Regions from separate parts of the Streptomyces sp. CLV115 genome, predicted to be linked through region 3. Evidence: riboswitches for the same ligand, from Rfam matches in the RefSeq annotation. Region 3 holds a riboswitch; each other region holds the start of a gene.

Region 1 (6,201 bases), on a different contig from region 3:
CCGGTCCGGTTCCTGGCACGGCACCTGGGTCGAGGAGAAGGGCCGGGCGATCGCCGTCCACACCCGCCGGGCCGCCGACCCGCAGGCCGCGTTCGAGGCGCTGGGCGGCCCGCTCGGCGAACTCGCCGCCCGGCACGGACTGATCGTCGAACCGGGCCGGCTGGTCCTGGAACTGCGCCCGCCCGGCATGGACAAGGGTGTGGCGCTCGCCCAGTACGTACGGGAGACGGACGCCGAGTCCGTGCTGTACGCGGGCGACGACCTCGGCGACCTCGCCGCCTATGCCGCGGTGGAGAAGCTCCGTACCGACGGCGCCGACGGCATCCCCGGCCTGCTGGTGTGCAGCGGCAGCGCGGAGGTGCCCGAACTGGCCGAGCGGGCCGACCTGCTGCTCGGCGGGCCGGGCGACGTCGTCGCCTTCCTGGCGGCGCTGGCCCGGCGGATCTGACGCCCGGACCCCGCCTCCGTCCCGTCTCAGTCCCGCCGCAGCGCGTCCAGCTGGTCCAGGAACCACTGCTGCGGCGGCAGCGCGACCGCCGCCGCGGCCAGGCGTTCCGTGCGCGCCGCCCGTTCGTCGTCCGCCATCGTCAGCGCCTCGTGCAGCGCCGCCGCCGTCGCCGAGACGTCGTACGGATTGACCACCACCGCGTCGCTGCCCAGCTCCTCGTAGGCGCCCGCCTCCCGTGACAGCACCAGCGCGCAGCCGTGGTCGGAGACGACCGGGATCTCCTTGGCGACCAGGTTCATGCCGTCGCGGATCGGGTTGACGAGCGCGACGTCGGCCAGCCGGTACGCGGCGAGCGAGCGGGCGAAGTCGTCCTTGACGTGCAGCACCACCGGCGTCCAGCCGGGCGCGCCGTACTCGGCGTTGATCTCGTCGGCGACCCGCCGCACCTCGGCCGTGTAGTCGCGGTACACCGCCAGGTCCTGCCGGGAGGGGTAGGCGAAGGCGACATGGACGACGCGCTCACGCCACTCGGGCCGCTCGTCCAGGAGCGAGCGGTACGCGAGCAGGCCGCGCACGATGTTCTTGGACAGTTCCGTTCGGTCCACCCGTACGATCGTCCTCCGGCCGGGGCCGGTCTGCTCGCGCAGCGCCGCCATCCGCTCGTCCACATCCGCCTCGTGGGCACGGCGGCGCAGGAAGTCCGCGTCCGCGCCGAGCCCGTGCACCCCGATCCTGGTCCGCCCGGTGCCGCCCAGGATCTGGGTGCAGCAGCCGATGAACGCGTCCGCCCAGCGCCGGGTCAGGAACGCAGCCCGGTCCGCGCCCAGGATGCCGTGCAGCAACTGCTCGGCGATGTCGTCGGGAAGCAGCCGGAAGTAGTCGACGGGCGCCCACGGGGTGTGCGAGAAGTGGCCGATCCGCAGATCCGGGCGCAGCTCGCGGAGCATGCCCGGCACCAGCGCCAGGTGGTAGTCCTGCACCAGCACCGCCGCGGCCGGCCCCGCCTCCTCGGCGAGCGCCTCGGCGAAGGCCCGGTTGTAGGTCTCGAACGACGCCCACTGCCGCCGGAACTCCGCGTCGAAGACCGGCTCCAGCGGCGTCTGGTACAGCATGTGGTGGACGAACCAGAGCACCGAGTTGGCGATGCCGTTGTAGGCGTCGGCGTGCACCTCCGCGTCGATGTCGAGCATCCGTACGCCCTGCTCGGCGACCCCGCGCCGGACCGCCTCCCGGTCCCCGGCACCGAGCGCGGCACACACCCACAGCTTGTCGTCGACGGCGCTCAGCCCGGAGACGAGACCGCCGCCGCCGCGTCTCGCGTCGAGCGATCCGTCCTCTCCCAGGGTGTACGAGACCGGGCCGCGGTTGGACGCGACGAGGACCTGGGCATCGGACCGGACGCCGGATCGGACAGCGGGCTGGGCATCGTGCTCGGAGACCATGTTGCGGAATCTAGCCCGATCACGAACCGCCCAAACGTGCGAAGCCGGACTGCGAGGCCGGACTGCGAGGCCGGGCTGCGAAGTCGGACGGGGTCAGGCCGCGCGGCGCGAAACGTACTCCTCGATCTCGCACATCGGGGGACGCTCCTCGGTGTCCACGGCATGGGTGCGCGGTACGAAACCGTTCTCGCCGCGCTCGAACTGGGTGAGGACCGGGCGGATCAGGTGGCCGCGGGAGAGCCGCAGCTGGGCGGTGCGGTAGATCGCCGCCGCCATCCGGCCGAGCGCCTGCCCGTCCTGGTGCCGGTGCTTGCGTACCCCCACGTCGACCTGGGCCAGCGCGTCCAGCCCCACCGTGTGCAGCGCGTCGACCAGCAGACCCAGCTCCACGCCGTAGCCGACGGGGAAGGGCAGCCGTTCGAGCAGCGAGCGGCGCACGGCGTACTCGCCGCCCAGCGGCTGGACGAAACCGGCCAGCTGCGGCCAGTGCAGATTGAGCAGCGGACGGGCCACCAGTTCGGTCACCCGGCCGCCCTGGCCCGTCGTGTCGCCGAACGGGCGGTCGTACATCGCCTTCACGAACTGCACGTCCGGTTCGGTCAGCAGCGGACCGACGATGCCGGAGACGAAGTCCGCCGAGAAGTCCTTCAGGTCGGCGTCGATGAAGCAGACGATGTCGCCCCCGGTCACCAGGAGCGAACGCCACAGCACCTCGCCCTTGCCGGGTACGGCCGGGATCCGGGGGAGTATCGCGTCGCGGTGCACCACCCGGGCGCCGGCCTCCCGGGCCACCTCGGCGGTGGCGTCGGTGGAGCCGGAATCGATCACCACGAGCTCGTCGACCAGCCGGACCTTCTCCATCAGCTCGCGCCGGATCGTCGCGACGATCTCACCGACCGTCGCCTCCTCGTTCAGCGCGGGCAGTACGACACTGACGCTCCCGCGGCCCGCCTCCGCGGACCTGGCGGCCAGCAGGCGGTCCATCGGACGGTCGGCGGCCGACCAGGAACGCCTGGCCAGCCAGCATTCGACCTCTTCCAGCACGGTCGATACTCCCTGTATGTGATCCATCTCGCGGTTCGGACGACTATCTCAACAGTCCGGTGCTTCGGTTACAGTCTTGAACAACGCGGACGACCATCGCATGCCGGGGTCCGTCCGCCGATAAATGCCCGGATCGAAGATCCGGTGCCACAGCGCTCATCCAGAGGGACTGAGGGAACGGCCCGTTGAAGTCCCGGCAACCCCCCCACCGACCGTGAGGTCCGGTGAGGAAGGTGCCAATTCCGTCTCGTGGCGAAACGCGCCGCGGGGAAGATGAGGAGAAAGGGCCTCGCCACCATGGCTGCGCAGACCGTTGCAGTAAGCACCGATTCTTCCGTCGACACCGAAGCCGGCCACGCCGGAGCCGTCGACCTCGGCCCCGCTTCGGGCCTTTCCTGCCGCGAGTGCGGCGAGCGATTCGAACTCGGCCCCATTTTCGCCTGCGCGTCCTGTTTCGGGCCGCTCGAAGTCGCGTACGACCTGCCGAGCGGCTCCCCCGAAGAGCTGAAGAAGCGCATCGAGGCGGGCCCGGCCAACATCTGGCGCTACGCGCCGCTGCTGCCGGTCCCGGCCGACGTCGCCGAGAAGCCGAACCTGAACCCCGGCTGGACCAAGCTCGTCCAGGCCGACAACCTCGCCCGTGAGCTCGGCGTCGAGCAGGGCAAGCTGTTCGTCAAGGACGACTCCGGCAACCCCACGCACTCCTTCAAGGACCGGGTCGTCGCCCAGGCCATCGAGGCCGCCCGCGCCTTCGGCTTCACCACCCTCTCCTGCTCCTCCACCGGCAACCTCGCCGGTGCGGTCGGCGCCGCCGCCGCCCGCGCCGGCTTCCGCTCCTGCGTGTTCATCCCGCACGACCTGGAGCAGGGCAAGGTCGTCATGGCCGCGGTGTACGGCGGTGAACTGGTCGGCATCGAGGGCAACTACGACGACGTCAACCGCTTCTGCTCCGAGCTCATCGGCGACCCGCTCGGCGAGGGCTGGGGCTTCGTCAACGTCAACCTGCGTCCTTACTACGGCGAGGGCTCCAAGACCCTGGCGTACGAGATCTGCGAGCAGCTCGGCTGGCGGCTCCCGGATCAGCTGGTCGTCCCGATCGCGTCCGGCTCGCAGTTCACCAAGATCGACAAGGGTCTCCAGGAGCTGATCAAGCTCGGCCTCGTCGAGGACAAGCCGTACAAGCTCTTCGGCGCCCAGGCGGAGGGCTGCTCCCCGGTCTCGGTCGCGTACAAGGGCGGTCACGACGTCGTCCGGCCGCAGAAGCCGAACACGATCGCCAAGTCGCTGGCGATCGGCAACCCGGCCGACGGCCCGTACGTCCTGGACATCGCCCGCCGCACCGGCGGCGCCGTGGAGGACGTGAACGACGAGCAGGTCGTCGACGCGATCAAGCTGCTGGCGCGCACCGAGGGCATCTTCGCGGAGACGGCGGGCGGTGTGACGGTCGGTGTGACGAAGAAGCTCATCGAGGCCGGTCTGATCGACCCGTCGCTGACCACCGTCGTACTCAACACGGGTGACGGCCTCAAGACCCTCGACGCGGTTGCCGAAACCTCTCAGGCGACCGCGACGATCCGCCCCAGCCTGGAGGCGTTCCGCGCCGCCGGCCTCGCCACCAGCTGACCACCCGAGACTTCAGGAAGGGCACCCACCATGAGCGTCAAGGTCCGCATCCCCACCATCCTCCGCACCTACACGGGCGGCCAGGCCGAGGTCCCGGCCGAGGGCTCGACCCTCTCCCAGGTCATCGAGTCCCTGGAGCAGAACCACCCGGGCATCGCCGCCCGCGTCCTGGACGACCAGGGCAAGCTGCGCCGCTTCGTGAACGTGTACGTCAACGACGACGACGTGCGTTTCGAGGGCGGCCTGGAGACCGTGACGCCCGACGGCGCCGGCATCTCGATCATCCCGGCGGTGGCGGGCGGCTGCTGACGCCCCGTCCGGCCGTATCGCGTTATCGAATTGGCCCCTCCGCGTTTGAAGCGGAGGGGGCAATTCTGCATGGTTGAGCGGGGTACAGTGTGGGAAGTCCCCCCAGCTGCCCCGTGCCGCCCGCATATGAGAATGCGCCCGGCCACGACAAGATGCAGCCAAAGTGTGTGTTGGCCTTGCGGCATAAGTCGCCTTTGTCTGGCCCGACTTGCCCAGGAATCTCATGAAACCCGCATATTCGGGCGTTCGGTGCGGCCGAGAATTCTCGTCCGATTGACCTGTTGCAGAGGGCAGTTGGGCAGATACATTCAGCCGCGGTCGACGCGTTCCGGCGCACACACCCTCTCCTGTCGGAGGGTGAGTTCTGACCCGGGTCCGCGAAGTGCGGTCCTGCGCAAGGGCCAGTAATAGGGGAGTTAGGCATGGCTCAGGGCACCGTCAAGTGGTTCAACGCGGAGAAGGGGTACGGCTTCATCGCGGTCGACGGTGGTGCGGATGTTTTCGTCCACTACAGCGCGATCCAGATGGACGGGTACCGCACCCTCGAAGAGGGTCAGCGAGTTGAATTCGAGATCTCGCAGGGCCAGAAGGGGCCGCAGGCAGACATGGTCAAGCTCGCCGTCGGCTGAGTTCGGCGCGGTCGGCCAACGACACCACTCACGCACTGAGGGCCCGTACCCCGGGGGTACGGGCCCTCAGTGCGTTCTGACGCGCCGCCGGGCGCCGTCCGCGGCCGCCCACCGTCTTCCGTCTTACGTGGCTCCGTCCGCGGCCGCGTCCACAGTCGTCCACCGTCTTTCCGCGGCCGCGTCCATGTCCGTCCACAGCCGTCCGCCGTTGTCCACAGCCGTCCACAGCCCCGTCCGCGGCCGCGTCCACGACCGTCCGCCGTTGTCCACATCCGGAGGGGGACGCTTGCACTCTCGGGGGTCGAGTGCTAATCATTGGCGTTAGCACTCTCCAGGTGAGAGTGACAGAACTTGGACCGGGCCGGTGAGGCCCGCAGGTCGGTGGGGCAAGGAACCACCGGTCACGCAGGCCGTCCGTCGCGGGCGCCACTCGGTCCGGAGAAATCCACCCCTGTCCGGGAGGACCACTTCACATGGCCAAGATCATCGCGTTCGACGAGGAGGCCCGGCGCGGTCTCGAGCGCGGCATGAACCAGCTCGCCGACGCCGTCAAGGTCACCCTTGGCCCCAAGGGTCGCAACGTCGTCCTTGAGAAGAAGTGGGGCGCCCCCACGATCACCAACGATGGTGTTTCCATCGCCAAGGAGATCGAGCTGGAGGACCCGTACGAGAAGATCGGTGCGGAGCTGGTCAAGGAGGTCGCCAA
Region 2 (6,201 bases), on a different contig from region 3:
ACGGTCACACGAGCGCGGCTCGGCTGCTTGGGACGACGGTGGGACGCCACGGAGGCGAGCTCCTTCTTCCTCGAGCCGCCTACCGGGCTGTGGGGGATGTGAATCCCCGGCTCCGTGCACGTCACGGACTCGGCGGTGCCTTCACCGTCACCCCGGATGGGTGATCAACCGTGCGAAGGTTCGAGGCCTGACCCTAGTGACCATCTTGTGATCAGTTCAAATCCTCGCCGGAAAAATCTCGTCACGGACCGCACTTCTTTACCCACGACGCACGGGGTGTAGCGGTGACTTGACGGTCCGTTCCCCGAATTCCCCCGAGAACCGGCAAGTGGCGCTAGACGCGCGAAAGGCGCTTCAGGAGCAAGACGGACGCAACGGGCCGGGCGCCTGCCTTGGCGACTCCGTCGGCCACTTCGCGGTCGGTGGAGACCACCACGACCGGCCTGCCCGGCGGTTCGGCGCGCGCCAGCTGACGGATGAGTTCGTCGGCGGTCACCCCGGGCTTGCTGAACAGCACCCGGACCCCGCGCGGCGGTGCGAGCAGCACCGGGGCCGCCAGCTCGGCACCGTCGAAGACGCAGGTCGTCTCCGCGCCGGTCTGCGCGGCGAGCATCGAGAGCCCGCCCAGCAGCCGCAACCGCTGCTTCTCCAGCGGCAACTGCGGATAGCCGGTCTTGGTGACGTTGTAGCCGTCGATGATCAGATGCGCCTGCGGCAGCGCGAGCAGCTGGTCGAGCAGGGCCGGGTCGGTGTCCGAAAGAGCCCTGGCGGCAATGTCCTTGGGCGACATCCGCCCCGGCTCGACCGCGTCGACGCTGTCCGCCGGACGCATCGAGGAGGGTGGCAGGGCCAGTTCGCGGCGGAGCCCGCTCGCCGCGTCGAGCACCGTGTCCAGCAGCAGCCGCAGCCGCATGTCCTCGACCGAGCGACCCTCCCTGGCGGCCCGGCGGCCCGCCTCCACGGACGCCTCGGCCTCGCCGAGCCGCGCCTTGAGCCGACGGCTCTCGCTCTCGGCTGCGGAGACCTGGGCGGCCGCCTCGGACCGTACGGTGTCGGTCTCGGCACGGCTGCGGCGCAGCGCGGCCTCGCCGCGCTTGACCTCGCTGACGGCACTGCGCAGCTTGCGCTGGAGGGATTCGGCCTCCTTGCGGGCGGCATCCAGCTCGACGCGCAGCCGCTCCGTCTCGGCCTTCGTCTGGGAGCGGGCCCGGACCAGCTCCTCGCGCAGCCGCTCCAGCTCGCGGCGGCTCTCCTCGTCGGCGCGCTCGGCGTCCGCGCGCTGGACCTCCTCACCGGCGGCGGCGACCAGCTTGACCCAGCCCGCCGGGCGCAGCACATAGGCCGCGGCAGCCACGTCGACGGGGTCGGCGGCGGCCGGCGGCGCCCCGGCCTCCAGGGCACCGGCCAGCTCCGGCTGGCCCTCCTTGAGCCGCTCGCCGATGCGCTGCCGGAACAGCGAGTCGCTCTCCAGGGCGGCCGCCATGGCGTTCCCGGCGAACTTGGCCCGCCGGGTCGGGGTGAAGCGGGCGTACTGCCGCAGCTGGGCCGGGAGTTCGGTGACCGTCAGGCCGCCGAAGGCGTCCGAGACCAGCGCGACGACCCGCCGCCGTACGCCTTCGGGCAGCGGGCGGTCGAGCGCCTCGACGGCGTCGTCGGCCGCCCCGGCCGACTCGGCGCCGCTAGCGGGCTGCTCCACCATCCGTCACCCCAAATGTCTGTGGGCGCGGCTCCGTCAGGAGTCGGCACCCGGCCTGTCCACCAGTTCGATCTGGTCCACCGCGTTGCACCAACGGCAGCGCACCGACTCGATGGTCTCACTGACCACCTCGCGTTCCTCGACGCTGGACTCACCGGCCAGGTCGAGATGGACGTATTCGACGACCTTCGAGGAGCGGGTCACGTCGAAGCGCGTGAGATTTCCGCAGAGCGTGCAGCGCCAGCGAGTCCCGTCGGTCGGCTGGGGAACCGTCGTCATCGTTGCGTCCTCTTTCGTCGAGCCTCGTGCTGCCTTGCTTCAAGGATCTCGCGGTGCGCCGTCGAACTGCGGATGTCCTGTCGTAACCCTACGGCCTCACCGTGTCCCCCCGACACGGCGAGGCGGTCTGTCCCGTTCCCTCCGCTTGCGTCATGCTCTGTTCATGATCGATCGGCGAGCTGTGACCGGCAGGCTGACCGGCGGGCTGCTACGGACGGTCACCTCCGGCGGCCCGCTGGTGACCCATGCCCTGATCGCGGTCTGCTCCCTGGTCTTCGTGATCAGCCCGCTGTCCGGCTTCAACCCGGTCCCCGGCACCGCCGACGCCCTGCTCGCCGCCCAGGCCGGGTACTTCGAACGCTGGGGCGTGATCCCCAGCGAGCTGTGGGACGGCTCCGCGCACGCCCTGCTCACCCCGCTCACCGCCCTGTTCGTGCACGGCAGCTGGCTGCATCTGCTCGGCAACGTGCTCTTCCTGTACGTGTTCGGGGCGATGACCGAGCAGCGCATGGGCCGCATCGGGTTCACCTTCTTCTACGTGATCTCCGGCTACCTCGCACTGGTGGCCTACGCGGCCGCGCACGCCACGTCCGACCAGACGCTGGTGGGGGCCTCGGGGGCGATCTCGGCGGTGCTCGGGGCGTTCCTGTACCTGTTCCCCAGGGCCCGGGTCACCAGCCTGTTCCCGTTCCTCTTCTTCCTGCCGCTGCGCTTCCCCGCCTGGATCGTGCTGGTCTTCTGGTTCGCCCTCCAGTGGCTGGCCGTCCAGGGCGCGGGCAGCGGGGGGCCGGGCGTGGCCTATCTGGCCCATGTGGTGGGCTTCGCCCTCGGCTTTCTCTACGCCTGGGGGCGTTACCGGCGTACGGATAGAGTGAAGGGACCAGCCACGGCCACCGAGGGAGAAAGCCAGCCGTGATCACCGCGATCGTGCTCATCAAAACCAGCGTGGACCGGATTCCCGAGATCGCCGAGGCCATCGCCGCGCTGGACAGTGTCAGCGAGGTCTTCTCGGTCACCGGTACGTACGACCTGATCGCCATGGTCCGGGTGCCCAAGCACGACGATCTCGCCGACGTCATCCCCGGCCGGATCAGCAAGATCCCCGGCGTCGAGGCCACCGACACCCATGTGGCGTTCCGTACCTACTCCCAGCACGACCTGGAGGCCGCCTTCGCCATCGGCCTCGACGCGTAGGCACGCACCTCACCACCCCCGCCGAAGTGCTGTGTGCCCCCGGGCCGCCCGCCGGCCTCAGAGCTGCGCCACCGCACCCCGGTCCGGGACGCAGCGGCCGTCCTCGGTGCGGTACTTCCACCGGGCGCCCTTGCCGACCAGTTCCTTGACCGCGCGCAGGAACCGCTCGATGTGCTCGTCCGGCGTACCGGCGCCGAAGCTGACCCGGATCGCGTTCAGTGAGCGCTCCCCCGGCTCGGCCTCCGGCGCACCGCACTCGCCGACCTCCTGCGGGTCGCTGCCCAGCAGGGTGCGGACCAGCGGGTGGGCGCAGAACAGTCCGTCGCGGACACCGATGCCGTACTCGGCGGAGAGCGCGGCGGCGAAGTGCGAGCTGTTCCAGCCCTCCACCACGAACGAGATGACGCCGACCCGCGGGGCGTCGTCGCCGAACAGCGAGAGCACCTTCACCTCGGGGACCTCGGCCAGGCCGGCCCGGACCGCGGCGACGAGGTGCTGCTCCCGGGCGACCAGATTGTCGAAGCCCGCCTCGGTGAGCGCCTTGCAGGCGGCGGCGATGGAGTACACGCCGATGACGTTGGGGGAACCGGCCTCGTGACGTGCGGCGGTGGAGTGCCACTCGACGTCCACCCCGCCGTCGGTGCGACGGGCGACCTTGCGCGAGGCGCCACCGCCCGCGAGGTAGGGCTCGGCCTCCTGGAGCCAGTCGGCCCGGCCGGCCAGCACGCCCGAGCCGAAGGGCGCGTACAGCTTGTGCCCGGAGAAGGCGACCCAGTCCACGTCCAGCTCGGCGATGTCGACGGGGTGGTGCGGGGCGAGCTGGGCGGCGTCCAGCACGATCCGGGCGCCGTGCGCGTGCGCGGCGGCGGCCAGCTCCTTCACCGGCCACAGCTCGCCGGTGACGTTGGAGGCGCCGGTGACGCAGACCAGCGCGGGGCCGTAGGGGTCGCGCTCCGCGAGCGCCCGCTCCAGCGTCTCGACGGCCTGGGCCGGGGTGCGCGGGGCGTTCAGGTAGGTCACCCGGGCGTCGCGCCACGGCAGCAGCGAGGCGTGGTGCTCGGTCTCGTAGACGAAGACCTGGCAGCCGGCCGGGACCACCGAGGCCAGCAGATTCAGCGAGTCGGTGGTCGAGCGGGTGAAGATCACCTGGTCACCGGCGCGGCAGCCGAGGAACTCCGCGACGGTGGCGCGGCTGTTCTCGAAGAGGTCCGTGGAGAGCTGCGAGAGGTACCCGGCCCCGCGGTGGACGCTGCCGTAGTACGGGGCGTACGCGGCGACGTCGTCCCAGACCCGCTGGAGGGCGGGGGCGCTGGCGGCGTAGTCGAGCGCGGCATAGCTGACCTCACCGCCCGTGACCAGCGGAACCGTCACATCCTTGCCCAGAACAGGCAGAGGGGCACAAAGCGACTGGTCGGCGGCAGCGGTGAAGACAGACATGGCGAACTCCCGTAAGAGGCAGGCGAATCGCATGCGCCGGCGAGTACGCGGCAGCGCAGCGGGAAAGGTGAAGAAGGGTGTGCGGAAGAGGGCCGAGGGCCCTATCGCATTCGCGTGCTCACAAGAGACTCCCTGGGGACCAGGACCCCGGGGGTTGGCATTCACAGATGCCGAGGGGCCCGCGCTTGCCGCAGACCTCGCTGCCTACGGCCTGGTCTTCACCCGGGGCACCCCGCCACGGACGGAGGGTTGCCGGACAGCGGGCCGGGGCCGTAGTCGCTGTCACTCATGACCTGCCCAGCATCTTGCCATATGTACGAAGACGCGCAAGGCGCAGTCCAGGATCCGGACTGCGCCCCGCGCCACATCTGCGCCCGTTTCAGAGCCTGCCGGGTGGCCTTCGTCCGCCCGATCAGAGGTCACCCGGCAGGCTCAGGCGTTGCTGGCCGCCACCCAGCGCTCCAGCGCCCGCGCCGCCGCACCGGAGTCGATGGACTCGGCGGCCTTCGCGATCCCGGCCGCGAGCTGCTCGTTCAGCGTGCCGTCCGTCGGGTCGAGAGCCGTCAGCGCCGCCGCCGAGTTGAGCAGCACGGCGTCCCGGGCGGGCCCCCGCTCGCCGGCCAGCACCCGCCGGGCCACATCGGCGTTGTACGAGGCGTCCGCGCCGCGCAGGGCCTGGACGGGCACCAGCTCCAGGCCGACGTCGCGCGGGTCGAACGTCTCCTCGCGCACCGCTCCGTCCCGGACCACCCAGACCCGCGAGGTCGCGGTCGTGGTCAGCTCGTCCAGGCCGTCGTCGCCCCGGAAGACCAGCGCCGAATTGCCGCGCTCGGCCAGGACACCGGCGACGATGGGCGCCATCCTCAGGTCGGCGACACCGACGGCCTGGGAGCGCACCTGGGCCGGGTTGGTGAGCGGTCCGAGGATGTTGAACGTGGTCGGCGTGCCGAGCTCCTTGCGGGCCCTGGCGACGTACCGCAGGGCGGGGTGGAACTTCACCGCGAAGCAGAAGGTGATGCCCGCCTCCTCGGCGACCTCGGCGACCCGCTGCGCGCTGAGGTCCAGGTTGACGCCCAGCTTCTCCAGCACGTCGGAGGAACCGCTCGCGGAAGAGGAGGCGCGGTTGCCGTGCTTGACGACCTTGGCGCCGGTGCCGGCGATGACGACCGCCGACATGGTGGAGATGTTCACTGTTTTGGCGAGGTCGCCGCCGGTGCCGACGATGTCGACCGTGCGGCCGGGTACGTGGATGGTGTTGGCGTGCTCGTACATCGCCCGCACCAGGCCGGAGACCTCGTCGATCGTCTCGCCCTTGGCGCGCAGGGCGACCGCGAATCCGGCGATCTGCACATCGCTCGCCTCACCGCGCATGATGCGGTCCATCGCCCACGCGGTGTCGTCGGCGGTGAGGTCCTCACCGCGCAGCAGGGGGTTCAGCACGCCGGGCCAGGTACGGTCCGCCACGCTGTCGCCGCCGATCGGGGTCACAACGTTCATGGTCCGCTCCTGGGTCCACAGCCGGTAAAAGGGATCACCCCCACCCTATCCAGCGCCGGGGACGGCAAAGAGCCCCGTCCATCGAATGGACGGGGCTC
Region 3 (6,201 bases):
GCAGGACGACACGGACAGCGGTGACAAGCCGGCCGCCGAGACCGTGTGCCTCCAGGTCGGCAACTCCTTCTCGGCCCCCGCCTCGGTGAAGACCTCGCCGGGCATGCCCCTCGAGCTGACCGTGGACCTGGTGGACTCCCCGGACCAGGCCGCCGACGTCGCCGCGTTCGGACTCGGCCGGGGCTGGTGGCTGCTGGGCGTCCTGGTGCTCACCGGGCTGATCGCGGGCCTGGTCGTCGGCTGGATCTCGCGCTGGCGCGTCGCCGTCTGGAGGACCAACTGATGCGTAGGACACGTGTATTCGCGGGCGCGCTGCTCGCCGGGCTCGCCCTGCTGACCTCGGCGGGCGCCGCGGTGGCCGACGACCCGTCGGCGAGCCCGAGCCCGAGCGCCTCCGAGGACGGTGCCGGACCCACCGAGGCCGGCACCACCTTCCGTACGGCGACGGCCCTCCGGCAGAACCAGCTCGCCACCGCCGGGGCGTCCACGGGTGACTACCTGTACTGGGTCTTCCCCGCGGACGCGGGCCAGCGGGCCACCGTCAAGGCGAAGATCACCCTGCCGCCGAGCGCCTCCCGGCACGGTACGTCGGCGTGGCAGGTCGACGTGTACGACGGGCTGCGGCGCCGCCAGGCCTGCATGTACGGCCGCCAGACCGGCAAGGCCGCGGCCGACGCGTCGGCGGTCGAGCTGACCTGCGTGCTGCGCACCGTCCGCGCCTGGTCCGAGCCCTGGGCCAACGACCCGCTGCCGGGCAGCTACTACGTTCGGCTGACGGTTGTCGATCTGCCGTCGGCGGACCTCGGCTTGCCGGTGAAGACCGAGGTCGAGGTCACGGCGGCCGACAAGGGCGGCGCCGGCGATGTGGACGGCACGCTCGCCGAGCCGCTGGTCCCCGGTGTGTCCTCCGTCGCCCAGGCCTCCGACGCCTCGTCCGACGGCGACGAGGACGGTTCGTCCAGGGTCTCGCTCGGCAGCGAGCCGGAGGACGGCTGGGCATCCGGCTGGTGGACCGACCGCTGGCTGTGGACGGTCGGCGGCGGAGTGCTCGGAGCGATCGCGGCGGTGTTCGGCTACTCCCTCACCCGCGGCAACGGCCGCCCGTCCAGGGTGCCGCCGGGCGTCTGACCCGCACCCCCCGCCGGACGGGCCCCGCTCCCGGGCCCGTCCGGCGGTGGCGTACAGCGGCTACCCTCGACAACTCACGTACCGTACAAGGCCGATGACAGGTTCCAGGGCGTGCGGTACCCCTGAAGTCAGGTCGCCGCGCACCGGGTCGGTGCGCCATGAGGGAGCGGAGAGATTCATGTCCACGGAGACCGGTCCGGCCATCGACGCCGAGCCGCGGAGCCACCGGATCGTGCCGGGCCCGAAGGGGCTGCCGTTCCTCGGGAACCTGCCGCAGTTCGGGAAGAACCCCCTGGCCTTCTTCGAGCGGCTGCGCTCCCACGGGGACATGGTGGGCTGGCGCTTCGGCCCCAACTCCTGTGTGTACATAGCCGATCCGGACTGCATAGGCGAGCTCCTCACCGAGACGGAGCGCTCCTTCGACCAGCCGGCCCTGGGGATCGCCTTCCGCACCGTGATGGGCAACGGCGTGGTGGTCGCCCGTGGCACGGACTGGCGGCGCAAGCGTTCGCTGGTGCAGCCCTCCGTACGGCCCAAGCAGGTGCGCTCGTACGCGGCGACGATGGCGAGCAGCACGGTGGAGCTGGCGGACACCTGGTCGGGCGGTGAACGCATCGACGTCAAGCGGGAGATGGCGGCGCTGACGCAGCGGATCGCGGTGCGCACCATCTTCGGTGTCGACACCGCGGCCGACGCCGAGGCGATGGGCCGGGCGATGGACGTGGCGCAGCAGGAGATCGGCAAGGAGTTCGCCGGGATCGGTGCCCTGCTGCCGGACTGGGTGCCGACCCCCGGCCGGGCCAGGATCAAGAAGGCGGCGGCGGTCATCGACGCCGAGGTGGGCAGGGTCGTCGCCCGTCATCGTGACGGCGGGGACGAGCGCCCCGATCTGCTGAGCCGGCTGCTGACGGCGGTCGACGAGACGGGTGAGCACCTCACCGACCGGGAGATCCGCGACGAGACGGTCACGCTGTACATCGGCGGGCACGAGACGACCAGTTCCACGCTGGTGTGGGCCTGGTATCTGCTGGCCCGTGAACCGCGGGTGCGTGCCGCGCTCGCCGAGGAGCTGGACCGGGTGCTGGGCGACCGGGAGCCGGGGTTCGACGACTACGCGCGGCTGACGTACACCCAGGCCGTGGTCAAGGAGACGCTGCGCCTCTACCCGACGATCTGGCTGGTCACCGGTGTCGCGAAGGCGGGTGCGCGGATCGGCGGTGTGCCGATGCCGGAGGGCACCCGGGTGTGGACCAGCCAGTGGGTGACACAGCGCGACGCGCGGTGGTTCCCCGAGCCGGAGGAGTTCCGTCCCGAGCGGTGGGATCCGGAGGCGGGCGACAGCATCGCGGAGTACGCCTGGTTCCCGTTCGGCGGCGGCCCCCGGGTCTGTCTGGGCACCAGGTTCGCGATGGTCGAGGCGGTGCTGATTCTTGCCGTGCTGGCCCGCCGCTTCGAACTGGACGTGGACCCGGGCGTCATCGAGCCGGTCCCCTCGCTCACACTGCAGCCCGACCGGGACGTGATGGCGACGGTCCGGACCCGGTGAGGCGCGCGGGGCGGGCCCGGTGACCGCTCCGGCCTCCCCGGGACCGCCCCGTGGGCCGCTCCGGTCCGCGGCGGCGCACGCCCTGCGCGCAGGGCCGGACGGGCGGCCGGGCCTGCGAGCACTGCGCGTGGATCCGGGCCGTGGCACTGCCGGCGGGCCTCGCCACCGGAGCACTGACGGTGGCCGCGTTCCCGCCGCGGGCCCGCGCCCGTGCACGGCGGAGGACCCGGCGGGCAGGGCACAGCGTTCCGGCACCGGACATTCCGAAGCGATATGTCCGATCTGTCGCGGAGGTCGGGTCGTACGGTTCACACTGTCCATGTCGGCCGCACCGACCGACGGGCCGCCCGGCCGTATCCGCAGGCTGTCGATCCACCGGGAGAAACACCATGCGTCTTGGCTCCGCTCTCACCGCCGCACTCGCCGTCGCGGCCACCCTGCCACTGACCGGCACCGCGGCGTCCGCGACAAGCGGCGCCACGAGCCGCCTCGCGACCTGCCAGGAGAGGGCCCTGTCCGTGCACGCCGCACCCGGCGGGCAGCGGAACGTGGCCCGGATCGACGTCGTCAACAACGGCGGCCGCACCTGTGTGGTGGACCGGATCCCCACCGTCACCTTCCGGGGCCTCGACGGCTCGGCCGAGGCCGTCCCGCCCGCCGGCAGCGCCCCCTACGAGCTGTCCCCGGGCGAGCGGGCGTACGCCGCCGTACGGACCGCGGACCCGGCGGCCACCGAGGGCCACGTCGTCGGCAGTCTCTCGGTGGCGGCGGACCCCTCCCATCCGGGCGCCACCTTCGGCGCGGCCGCCGTGGGCATGCGGGAGGGGGTCCATGTGTGGATTCCGGTGACCACCCTGTGGCAGGAGTCGCGGGCGGCGGCGGACAGCGCGCTGACGGACGCGCTGGGCTGAGGCGCGGCTACCGTCCGTAGCACGTGCCGCCGACGGTCCGCCGCGGGTCGGGGGCGGTCGTCGCGCACAGCGGGCCGCCCTCGAAGCCGGCATTGACCAGGGCCGTGGCCCGGCCCGCGGGGTCCACCAGCTTCAGGGCGTGCCACCGCGGCAGCCAGAACACCCGTCCGCGGTGGGCCGTGAGCAGTTCGGTGAGGGCCGCCGGGGCGTGCGTCCACACCCTCGGCAGTTCCTCGGCGTGGTCGAAGGCGGGGCGCAGCGCGAACCAGCCGTCGGCACCGATGTCACCGGAGGTGAGCAGCAGTTCCACGGCCTGGCCGGGCTCCTGGTGGCATTTCTTGCTGTGGATCCAGTGGACGTGGTGACCGGGGCCGTAGCCGGTGCAGCCGTCGTTCCGGACGAGGTGGGGGAGCATGGTGTTCCGCCTTCCCGAGATCATGGACCCCAGGTGCGCCGCCCCGATGGTCCGCTGTTCCCCGCGCGCTGCGCACGGGGCCGGTCGTCACCCGGAGCACCCGCAGCGGAGCGGGGTGCCGTCCAGTTAGCCGGGGCTGTGCACTGGAACTCATGACCTGCGAGAACTGTATCCCACGGACGACGCCGCCCGACGGGAAGTCAGGTGCTCAGCCGTGCAGCAGCACGGGGAAGGCCTCCATGTCGTTCTGCGTCATCACCGGCAGCTTTCGGACCTCCTCGTCCGGGACGGCCGCCCTCAGTGCCGGGAAACGCGCGAAGAGCGCCGGCAGGGCGATGGCCGCCTCCACGCGGGAGAGCGCCGCTCCGGGGCAGATGTGCGGGCCGTGACCGAAGGTCATGTGGCGGATCGGGGCCGGCCGGGTGATGTCGAAGGCGTCGGCGTCCGCCCCGTGCTGCTCGATGTCACGCCCGATGGCGCGGTAGGAGATCACCACCCCTTCGCCCTTCGCGATCACCTGGTCGCCCACCTGAATGTCCTTGGTGGCGAACCGCATCAGCAGATGGGTGGTGGGGGTGTCCCAGCGCAGGGTCTCCTCGATCACCGTCTCCCACGGGATCTCGCCGTCGAGAACGCGGCGGAGCTGGTCGGGGTGGGCTAGCAGGGCCCGTACGGCGTTGAGGATCAGCCCGATGGTGGTCTCGTGCCCGGCGGCCACCATGGCCTTGAGGTTGCCCACCACCTCTTCCTCGGTGAGCGGTTCGCCGCCCTCCTCGGCCAGGATGAGCGCGCTGGTGAGGTCGTCGGCGGGACGCGCCTTCTTCTCCCGTACGAGAGCGGTGTAGAACACGTCCAACTCGGCCAGCAGCGACAGTCGTTCCTCGTGCGGGGTGAGCATGGAGAAGAACGCCTTGTACCGCTTCGTCAGCATGGGGTGCTCGGCCTCGTCCACGCCCATCAGCATGCCGACGACGCGCATCGGCAGCGGCTGGGCGAACACGGACTTGAGGTCGACCACACCGTGCTCGCTCCTGCCGCTCTGTTCGTCGAGCGCGTCGAGAAGTTCCTCGGTGAACTTCTCGATGTCCGGGCGGATCTCCTCCAGCCGGCGGGGGGTGAGCGCCTGGGAGGTCTTGGCGCGCAGCCGTCGGTGCTCGGCGCCGTCCACGGTGAACATGGAGCGGCCGGCGTCGATCATGCCGATCAGCGGCCACTCGCGGGTGACCTCGCCGCGCTGCCACAGCCCCCAGGCCTCCAGGTCCTTGACCAGGCGGGGGTCGACGAGGAGTTGGCGGGCCGTCGCGTGCCGGGTGACGGCCAGGGCCGGAACGCCGAGCAGTTCGATCCTGGCGAGCGGACCGGCGTCGCGCAGTCGCGCCGTCTCTTGGTCCAGGTCCTGGACCAGCGGGTCGATGACGACGGGAGCGCCGCTCGAAGCGGCACCCGGGGCGGCGGCGTGTGGGCAGTTCACGACGGGTCTCCTGTCGGAGGGACGGAGGCGAACCGGACGGGCAGCGCGGTCATGCCCCGCAGGAACGCGGACTGCCGTCGGACCAACTCGCCCACCGGGACGGCGAGTTCCAGGTCGGGGAGCCGGTCGAGGAGCACCTCGATGCCGGTGCGGGCGATGATCTCGGCGATCTCCTGCGCGGGGAAGGGACAGCGGTACTCGCCGTGGCTGAACGCCAGATGGGCGCTGTTGCCGCGCCGGCCGGACGGCCCGCCCGAGGCGGAGAGGTGCTGGCGGATGTGCGGATCGGCGTTGGCCGCGCCCAGACCCAGCAGCAGCATGTCCCCGGCGCGGATGCCGCGACCTCCCAACCGGGTGTCGCGGGCCGCCCACCGGCCGGCGAGGATCTGTGTCGGGCCTTCCTCCCAGAGCACCTCGTTCATGGCTTCGGCGACGCTGTGCCGGCCGCCGGTGAGCGCCACGGCGAACTGGTCGTCGGTGAGCATCAGCCTCAGCGAGTTGCCGATCCAGTCGGCGGTGGTGAGGTGTCCCGCGGCCGTGATGGCCATCAGGTCGAGTACGTACTCCTCGTCGGTGAACTCCCCCGCGTACGCCAGCATGCGCGAGGTCACGTCGTTCCCGGGCGAGGCCCGGCGGGCCGCCAGCAGACTTCGCATGCTCTCGCCGAACCGCAGATGGGCCTCCTGCGCGCCCGGTCCGCCGTCGGCCAGGTCCCTGAGCACCTCGGCGA

Evidence for each region. A riboswitch is a leader RNA that binds a small molecule or an ion and turns the genes downstream of it on or off. The one in region 3 is predicted to bind S-adenosylmethionine.
Region 1: another riboswitch for S-adenosylmethionine. It lies ahead of thrC (threonine synthase); the one in region 3 lies ahead of AADR41_RS33645 (hypothetical protein).
Region 2: another riboswitch for S-adenosylmethionine. It lies ahead of AADR41_RS23795 (aminotransferase class V-fold PLP-dependent enzyme); the one in region 3 lies ahead of AADR41_RS33645 (hypothetical protein).

What each region holds. Positions count from the first base shown of each region.
Region 1 is NZ_JBCEWQ010000105.1:23,822-30,022, reverse strand. It holds gene otsB (trehalose-phosphatase) at 1-448, shown strand, start outside; gene AADR41_RS28910 (alpha,alpha-trehalose-phosphate synthase (UDP-forming)) at 475-1,890, opposite strand; gene AADR41_RS28905 (glucosyl-3-phosphoglycerate synthase) at 1,984-2,934, opposite strand; SAM riboswitch class I at 3,088-3,214, shown strand; gene thrC (threonine synthase) at 3,232-4,557, shown strand; gene AADR41_RS28895 (MoaD/ThiS family protein) at 4,588-4,866, shown strand; gene AADR41_RS28890 (cold-shock protein) at 5,289-5,495, shown strand; gene groL (chaperonin GroEL) at 5,969-6,201, shown strand, end outside.
Region 2 is NZ_JBCEWQ010000072.1:19,766-25,966, reverse strand. It holds gene AADR41_RS23820 (C40 family peptidase) at 1-50, opposite strand, end outside; gene AADR41_RS23815 (NYN domain-containing protein) at 335-1,696, opposite strand; gene AADR41_RS23810 (hypothetical protein) at 1,733-1,975, opposite strand; gene AADR41_RS23805 (rhomboid family intramembrane serine protease) at 2,139-2,891, shown strand; gene AADR41_RS23800 (Lrp/AsnC family transcriptional regulator) at 2,888-3,169, shown strand; gene AADR41_RS23795 (aminotransferase class V-fold PLP-dependent enzyme) at 3,227-4,606, opposite strand; SAM riboswitch class IV at 4,783-4,900, opposite strand; gene trpD (anthranilate phosphoribosyltransferase) at 5,039-6,103, opposite strand.
Region 3 is NZ_JBCEWQ010000147.1:785-6,985, reverse strand. It holds gene AADR41_RS33665 (VWA domain-containing protein) at 1-283, shown strand, start outside; gene AADR41_RS33660 (hypothetical protein) at 283-1,128, shown strand; gene AADR41_RS33655 (cytochrome P450) at 1,307-2,674, shown strand; gene AADR41_RS33650 (DUF4232 domain-containing protein) at 3,064-3,585, shown strand; gene AADR41_RS33645 (hypothetical protein) at 3,593-4,000, opposite strand; SAM riboswitch class IV at 4,049-4,158, opposite strand; gene AADR41_RS33640 (cytochrome P450 family protein) at 4,209-5,471, opposite strand; gene AADR41_RS33635 (cytochrome P450) at 5,468-6,201, opposite strand, start outside.